DNA from 2 places in the Humibacter ginsengiterrae genome. Region 1 is predicted to be linked to the other one. Evidence: predicted binding sites of a transcription regulator. Region 1 holds the regulator's gene; the other holds the start of a gene.
The links. The regulator HspR, encoded in region 1, represses chaperone genes until heat shock. The targets are predictions, from matches to a motif close to AAGTTGAGTCNNNNNGACTCAACTT.

Region 1 (4,221 bases):
GCAGATCGTGCTGAAGCGCTGAGCAGCCGTCGGCTAGACCAACCCGGCCTTCGACAGCGCGGACTGCACGGCGGCGGCGATCACGAGCTGGCCGGCGGCGGTGGGATGCACGTCGCCGCCCTGCATGAGGTCGGGCCTGTCTTTCAGGGGGTTGCCGATATCGAGGTAGGTTCCGCCGACGGCTGACACCGCGGCCTTCAGGTCCGTTCCCATCTGGTCGAGCTGCGGCGGCGGGTCGTTCTGATTCCAGATCGCGCTGAAGCCGATGATCTCGGCCTTCGGCAGCGCCGCGTGCAACTCGTCGACGGCCTCGACCATGGCGGACCTCACCTCAGGTTCTGGGACGCCCAGGTCGTTGCTGCTCGCCGAAACGATCACGATCGACGGATGCGACGTGATCGCCTCGCGCACCTGCTGCAAGAAGGTCGTCCCGTCGTCGCCGACCGTGACGAAACCGTCTCCGTCGGCCGACAGGTTCGTGAGCGACCAGTCGTCGTCGTGCGCGATGATCACCGGCCACGCCTGATCGGGCCGCAGATTGTGGCCGTCCATGATGGAGTCCCCGATCGCGACGGCCGTTGAACGTCCCGCCGTCGCCGCAGCGGCCGGGGCCCCGACCGTGAGGTATCCGGCGACGGCCAACGCCACGGACGCCATGGCCAGCGCCGGCGCGATCGGCCGCTTGAACTTCATAACGATCAGGTTACGAACCCAGCTGTTGCCGCCGACCAGAGCTGGCGATGAGGTTCCTATGAGGTGCCAGGCCAGCGTGGCCTCCACGCCATGACCTGTGACGCGCCGCACGTTCCACCGGAAAACGACGCCTGAACCGCAAAGGCAGCGACACCGCTTCCGTCGGACCCTTCGGTTTTCGGTGCATCGTGCGAAATCTCGCTACACGAGGTGGGTTGCACGCATCCGCGCCTCGACGGCGGCGGCGATGACGAGCTGGCCGTCGGAGGTCGGGTGCACGTCATCGGACTGCATGTAGCCCGGCTTTCCGAGCAGCGGCGTTCCGATGTCGAGGTAGGTGCCTCCGACGTGCTTGACGGCGGCCTCCATGTCGTCGTTGATCTCGTCGAGCTGCTTCGGATGCTCGTTCTCGTTCCACACCGGGCTCACGGCGACGATGCGGGTGTGCGGAAGATCGTGCCGCAGCATGTTCATGGCGCTGATCATCGACGCCTGCACGTCAGACTCGGGTACGCCCAGGTCGTTGCTGCTGCCCGAGATGATCACCATCGACGGGTCGAACTGAACGGCCTCCTTCACCTGGTCGGCGAAGATCGAGCCGTTGTTGCCCTTGGCGACGAAGCCCGCCCCGTTGGTCGCGAGGTTGACCAGGTGCCAGCCGTTGTAGCCGGCGATCACCTTCGGCCAGGCCTGATCGGGATCCAGCCCGTTCCCGTCCATGATCGAGTCGCCGATGGCGACGACGGTGGTGGCATCGGCCGGCTGGTCAGCGACGATCGGATGACTGTGCAAATTCGCCGAAAGAGTCGTAGCGACCGCGAGTGCGGCGACGCCGAGCACGACTGCTGCGGCGCTCACGCCCAGCGCCACGGCAGCGACGGGCGTCCGTGTCATGACATCGACGCTACGACTCGAAGCTTTTGCACGCACTGCACGCTGTCATCACCGGTCGAGCGGCCGCCAGACGACCACCTGGTTGCTGCGCCGCACCCGGGTTCCGGCGCGCAGCGAGACGACCTCGCCCTCGGAGCCGGCGGCGAACACCCGGCGACCTGGCCGGTTCAGCATCTCGTCGGCGAGCGCGGTCTCCAGCTCGCGCACGCGTGCGCCGAGCCGGTTCACCTGGTTCTCGAGCTCGAGGATGCGCCGAATGCCCTCCAGGCTGACGCCCTCCGAACCGAGTCGTGCAACCTCCCGTAGCTGCACCACATCGCGCATCGAGTAGCGACGCGACCGCCCGGCCGTGCGGCGCGGGCTCACCAGTCCGAGCCGGTCGTATTGCCTCAGCGTCTGCGGATGCATGCCGGCCAGCTCGGCGGCCGCGGTGATCGCGAAGACGGGCGTCGTCTCATCCAACTCGACCATCACCGCTCACCTCCGCTCTCTTCAGAAGTCTTCCGCATTCGCTGGTTTCGACGCGCTCGACCGGCGGTGTCGGCTCGAGGTCACCGCGCCGCTGCGCGCGCCTTCGCGAGCAGCTCCTCGCGGGGATTCTCGTCGGGCAGCGTGGCGTCGAACGCTTTGAGCGCATCCTCACCCTGCTTGCTCAGGTGCGATGGCACGACCACCTGCACCTCTGCGAGCAGGTCGCCCGCCGCCTTTTTGGAGACGACGCCTCTGCCCTTCACGCGCAGCACCCTGCCGCTCGGCGTTCCGGGCGCCACCTTGAGCCGTACCGTTCCACCGTCGAGCGTCGGAACCTCGATCGTGGCGCCGAGCGTCGCCTCCGCGAACGTCACCGGCACCATGACGCGCAGGTTCAGACCCTCGCGTTCGAACACCGGATGCCTGCGCACCGTGACGGTGAGGTAGAGATCGCCGCGTTCGCCGCCATCCGGGGAAGGACGTCCCTTACCTGGCACACGGATGCGCTGCTTGTCGCTCACCCCTGCCGGAATGCGCACCTTCACGGTCTCGCCGTCCACGGTCAGGTGCACGGTCTCGCCGGTGACAGCGGTCTGGAAGTCGATGGTGGTGGATGCCGAGACATCCTGTCCACGGGTTGGGCCGCCGTAGCCCCGGAATCCGCCCGTCGACTGGCCGAAGCGCCCGTTGCCGAAGAGGCCGCCGAGCAGGTCGTCGTAACCGGCGCCGCCCTGCTGGAATGTGTAGGACTGCCCACGGCCGCCCTGGCCGAACATGCCGCCGAAGACATCCTCGAATCCACCGGCGCCCGCGCCGCCTCCCGGAGCGGTGAACCTGGCACCGGAGCCCATGGCGCGGATCTGGTCGTACTCCTTGCGCTGTTCGTCGTCGGAGAGCACGGAGTACGCCTCGCTGATCTCCTTGAACTTCGCCTCGGCCTTGGCGTCGCCCGGGTTGGAGTCCGGGTGGTACTGGCGCGCGAGCTTGCGGTAGGTCTTCTTCAACTCGGACTGCGAAACGTCTTTGGAGACGCCGAGCACCTTGTAGAAGTCCTTGTCGAACCAGTCCTGACTGGCCACCCGGCACCTCCTTTCTGTGTGTTCTGTTCTTGCGTGTTCGGTTGTGAACGGCGGCGTGTCATCGTTTCAGGTCGCAGTTTTCGTCATCATGTGGGCTCGAAAGCGACGAAAACTGCGACCTGAATGGAATGCGGACGCTACTGCGGGACCGCGACGACCACCTTGGCCGCCCGCACCAGCGTAGAGCCGAGCGTGTAACCCACCTCGACGACGTCGAGGACGGTCGGCTCCGTCACGTCGGGCGACGGCTGCTGGAAGATCGCCTCGTGCACGTTGTGGTCGAACGCCTCGCCCGCGGCACCGAACGGCTGCAGCCCTAGCTTCTCGGAAGCCGCAGCGCGCAGCTTGCCCGCGATCGTCGCGAATGCCGTCTCGCCCTCGAGATCGCCGTGCTTCTCGGCACGGTCGATGTCGTCGAGCACGGGCAGGATCGCCTTCGCCGCGTCAGCGACGGCTCGTTCCCGCTCGACCTCTCGGTTGGCCTCGGTGCGCTTGCGGTAGTTCGCGTACTCGGCTGTCACCCGCTGCAGGTCGGCGAGCCGTTCGGCGGCCAGTTGCTCGGCGCTGGACTGGCCCGACAAGAAGTCGAGATCCGCGTCGGAGAGGGATGTCTCGACATCCGGACCCTCATAGCCCTCGCCGGTGTCGACCACCTGCTCGTGCTCGAGATCGGGATCGGAGTCACCAGATCCGGGCCGCGCGGCGGAGTCCTTCGACTCCGCCGCGTCGCCGTCCGGCCGACGAACCTCGCCCGTCTCGGGGTCGATGCGTCGCTTGTCGCGGACGACCGGCTCCTCGTGCGGGCCCTCGCTCGCAGGCTCGCTCGGCGCTGGCGTCGCGCGATCGCTCTCGCGATCGCCCCCAGCTCCAGCGCGCGATGATTCGTCGTTATTCGCCATGACTACTTCTTCTCGTCCTCGTCGTCCACGACCTCGGCGTCGACCACGTCCTCCTCGGGGTTCGGCACCTCGCCGTTGCCCGGGTCGGCCACGTTCGGGTCGCCCTGCTCGCCCTGCGCCTGAGCGGACTGGTAGATCGCCTCGCCCAGCTTCTGCTGGCTCGCGATGAGCTTGTCGTGCGCGGC
Region 2 (4,221 bases), on a different contig from region 1:
CTGACCTGGGACGACTTCGGCGCCGCGACGTGAGCTCGGCTGCGTGCCGCTCTACACGTGGTTCCAGTGCCGCAGTTTCGCCGGGCGCAGCCTGATCCACAGCACGACCGCGCACTGAGCGATGAAGTCGACCGTCATGACGGCGATCGGCTCGCCGTCCCGCTGAAGGATCAGTCCGGGCTGGTCGTTGACGGGCCTCTCGAGGACGACGAGCCCAGGCCGGGCCGCAAGGCCCCGCATCAGCACCGTCGCCGCATCGTCGACACCTCGCACGATATGCGCGTGCGGATGCTCGTCGTCGCCTGCATCGACCACGACGGCGACGTTCGGCGCCAGCAACGATGCGACGCGTGCGCCGTCGCCGCGCTCCGCGGCCAGGTGCAGATCGTGCACCGCCCGGTGGCTCGGCGACTCGACGATCGAGCGCCACGCGGCTTTCCAGGACCCAGCCCGGTCTGTCGTGGTGCGCAGCGCCCTTTGCGTCATCGCGTTCACCCTTCCAGCATGCGCTCGTCCCCCCGTCATGACCCAGCGGATGCTCAAGTTCCGGAAAGCTGCAGAGGTTCCGCGGCCTGCGGTCCGGCGGATTCACGTCCGTTGGGTGCGAGGATTGAGCCGTGTCGGAGACGTATCGTGCGCGCTCGTCCGACGGGAGCGCAGGGGATGCGGACTACGGACGCATCGGATCGAAGTACAGCTTGTTTCGCGTCCCTGATCCCCGGATCGCTAGGTTCGTCCTGGATGCGCTGGGCGATGCCGAGACCGTTCTCAATGCCGGCGCGGGTGCTGGCGGCTACGAACCAGTCGATCGCGACGTGACCGCGGTGGAACCATCCGCAAGCATGCGCGCTCAGCGGCCCGCGCGCCTCTCGGCCGCCATCGATGCGACAGCCGAGAATCTTCCGTTCCCAGACAACTCGTTCGATGCTGCGATGACGACTTTATCCGTGCACCAGTGGCGGGATCTTGCGGCCGGCCTGCGTGAGATGAGGCGGGTCACGGGTGGTCCAGTGGTGGTGCTCACGTGCGACCCCGGCCTGCTGCACCGGTTCTGGCTCACCGAGTACGCACCAGCGGTGATCGCCACCGAACACCAGAGGTACCCAGCGATCGCTACCCTGCGGACCGGCCTCGGCGGGACGGCGGCAGTCCAGCCGGTACCGATCCCATTGGACTGCACAGACGGCTTCAACGAGGCCTACTACGGCCGACCCGAAAAGCTCCTCATTCCGGAGGCCAGACAGTCTTGTTCGGCGTGGAGCTTCATCGACGGCAGCCTGGCCCACTCCTACACGGACCACCTCGCCGCAGATCTGAGAACCGGCGCGTGGGACGCGAAACACGGCGCGCTGAGGCAGGAGCCGTCGTACAACGGTTCCCTCGTGATCGTCCGCGCGGCGCCCCGCTAGAGGGCGCCCTCCCCGGGTCGGGCGCGTGTGTTGGAATCGTCGGGTGGAAGCGCGGGATCTCGACCAGTGGCTTCGGCCGACTGGCGGCTGGCCCTCCTGGGCGACGTCCGCGCCGTACCGCTACGAAGCGCATCCGCAAGCATCCGCGTTGGATGAGATGGATGCCGGAGCAAACTGCCAGCGGTACGCGTACGCCGTCTTGGAGCTCTTCGATCGCCGCGTACCCCCACACCGTTCCAGCCAGCTCTGGGAAGACGAGAGCCTTTCACACCCCGAACGCAACGATGCCCAGGACCTTGATCTGGTGCTGTTCAACGACACGCACAGCGCCTGGGGCGCACATGTCGCGATCGTCGCCGGCGCTCGGCTCCTCCACCTTTGCGCGGAAGAGGGCGGGCCCGCGCTCTGGTCTTGGAACGACTTCGCGACCAGAGCCCGCTACAAGCACATGGTCGGCCTCGTGCGAGTGGCCAATAGTGAATAGGAATATCTCTCGATTCAGCAAAGTTGAGCCATATAGACTCAAGTTTGTACGGGCATCCGCTCGGCGCAGAATCGTGCTCAGACGACTCGATGCGACTTGACGGATGCCGCGCCACCATAAAGGGAGAAGTAGATGGCGAACATGCAGGGCGCGCCCTCCAGCCAGGAGGAGCAGAAGAGCGCGCTCGAACAGTACGGAGTGGACCTCACCGCGCTGGCCAAGGCGGGCAAGCTCGACCCGGTGATCGGTCGCGACTCCGAGATCCGTCGCGTCAGCCAGGTGCTGACCAGACGTACCAAGAACAACCCGGTGCTGATCGGCGAGCCCGGCGTCGGCAAAACGGCGGTGGTCGAGGGCCTTGCCCAGCGCATCGTCGCGGGCGACGTCGCCGAGTCGTTGAAGAACAAGCGCCTCGTCTCGCTCGACATCTCCGCTCTCGTGGCCGGCGCCATGTACCGCGGCCAGTTCGAAGAGCGGCTGAAGAGCGTGCTCAAGGAGATCGACGAGTCGAACGGCGAGGTCATCACGTTCGTCGACGAGCTTCACCTGCTCATGGGCGCAGGCGGCGGCGAGGGGTCGGTGGCGGCGTCCAACATGCTCAAGCCCATGCTCGCGCGTGGCGAGTTGCGCCTGATCGGTGCGACGACCCTCGACGAGTACCGCGAGTACATCGAGAAGGATGCCGCACTCGAGCGCCGCTTCCAGCAGGTGTACGTGGGTGAGCCGAGCGTCGAAGACACGGTCGCCATTCTGCGCGGGTTGAAGGGTCGCTATGAGGCTCACCACGGCGTGACCATCTCGGATGCCGCGCTGGTCGCTGCGGCCGCTCTCTCGAACCGCTACATCACGGCGCGACAGCTGCCAGACAAGGCGATCGACCTCATCGACGAGGCGATGAGCCGCCTCAAGATGGAGATCGACTCCTCTCCGGTGGAGATCGACCAGCTCAAGCGCCAGGTGGACCGCATGAAGCTTGAGGAGCTGGCGCTCAAGAAGGAGAAGGACGAGGCATCCAAGGAGCGTCTCGCGAAGCTGCGCGAAGACCTCGTGGAGCACGAGCGCGAGCTCGCCCAGCTCGAGGAGCGCTGGGAGCGCGAGCGCATGGGGCTCAACCGCGTCGGAGAGCTCAAGAAGAAGCTCGACGAGGCCATCACCCAGCGCGATCTGGCGTTGCGCGAGGCGAACTACGCGAAGGCGTCCAAGCTCGAGTACGAGACCATCAAGCAGCTGCAGCGCGACCTCGACGAGGCCGAGAAGGCGGAGAGCGCGCCGGATGAGCCGCGCATGGTGAACGAGCAGGTCACCGAAGAAGACATCGCGGCGGTGATCGCGGCGTGGACGGGCATCCCGGTCGGGCGCCTCATGCAGGGCGAGACCGAGAAGCTGCTGAACCTGGAGAGCGAGCTCGGCCGCCGCCTCATCGGCCAGAAGCGTGCCGTGCACGCGGTCGCGGATGCCGTGCGCCGCTCCCGCGCCGGAATCAGCGACCCGAACCGGCCGACCGGTTCGTTCCTGTTCCTCGGGCCCACCGGCGTGGGCAAGACCGAGCTGGCGAAGGCGCTCGCCGAGTTCTTGTTCGACGACGAGCACGCCATGGTGCGCATCGACATGAGCGAGTACGGCGAGAAGCACACCGTTTCCCGTCTCGTCGGCGCCCCTCCCGGCTATGTCGGTTACGAGCAGGGCGGGCAGCTGACCGAGGCGGTGCGCCGTCGCCCGTACAGCGTCATCCTGCTCGACGAGGTCGAGAAGGCGCACCCGGAGGTGTTCGACATCCTCTTGCAGGTGCTCGACGACGGACGCCTGACAGACGGTCAAGGCCGCACGGTCGACTTCCGCAACACCATCCTCATCCTCACCTCGAACCTGGGTTCCGCGATCCTGATCGACCCGACGCTGTCGTGGCACGAGAAGGAGGAGCAGGTGCAGGCGCTGGTGCGGCAGGCGTTCAAGCCCGAGTTCGTGAACCGGCTCGACGACATCGTCGTGTTCTCCGCGCTCAGCGAGGAGGAGCTCGGCGAGATCGTGTCGCTCTACATCGACCGGCTGCAGGCGCGCCTGCACGAGCGGCGGCTCGAGCTCGGCGTGACTCCGGATGCCCGTGCCTGGCTCTCCGAGCGCGGCTACGATCCGATCTACGGGGCGCGTCCGTTGCGTCGCCTGATGCAGCACGAGATCGACGACCGCCTCGCGACGGCACTGCTGGAGGGACGCGTGCGCGACGGCAGCACGGTGCTCGTCGACCTCGCTGCCGACGGCGAGCACCTCGAGGTTTCGCCGGTCGACTAGCCGGGCTCGGTGTCCCAGCCGCGGAGTCGCGAGGCTGCA

Region 2: the regulator HspR is predicted to act here: its motif matches at 1,914-1,938, upstream of ACYVII_RS15430 (ATP-dependent Clp protease ATP-binding subunit).

What each region holds. Positions count from the first base shown of each region.
Region 1 covers NZ_BAAGWY010000010.1:82,412-86,632, forward strand. Annotated here, with positions in the region: gene ACYVII_RS12740 (polysaccharide lyase 8 family protein) at 1-22, shown strand, start outside; gene ACYVII_RS12745 (SGNH/GDSL hydrolase family protein) at 34-693, opposite strand; gene ACYVII_RS12750 (SGNH/GDSL hydrolase family protein) at 895-1,587, opposite strand; gene ACYVII_RS12755 (heat shock protein transcriptional repressor HspR) at 1,636-2,058, opposite strand; gene ACYVII_RS12760 (molecular chaperone DnaJ) at 2,139-3,137, opposite strand; gene ACYVII_RS12765 (nucleotide exchange factor GrpE) at 3,275-4,036, opposite strand; gene dnaK (molecular chaperone DnaK) at 4,039-4,221, opposite strand, start outside.
Region 2 covers NZ_BAAGWY010000014.1:80,185-84,405, reverse strand. Annotated here, with positions in the region: gene ACYVII_RS15445 (sigma-70 family RNA polymerase sigma factor family protein) at 52-486, opposite strand; gene ACYVII_RS15440 (class I SAM-dependent methyltransferase) at 618-1,409, shown strand; gene ACYVII_RS15435 (hydrolase) at 1,453-1,893, shown strand; gene ACYVII_RS15430 (ATP-dependent Clp protease ATP-binding subunit) at 2,026-4,182, shown strand.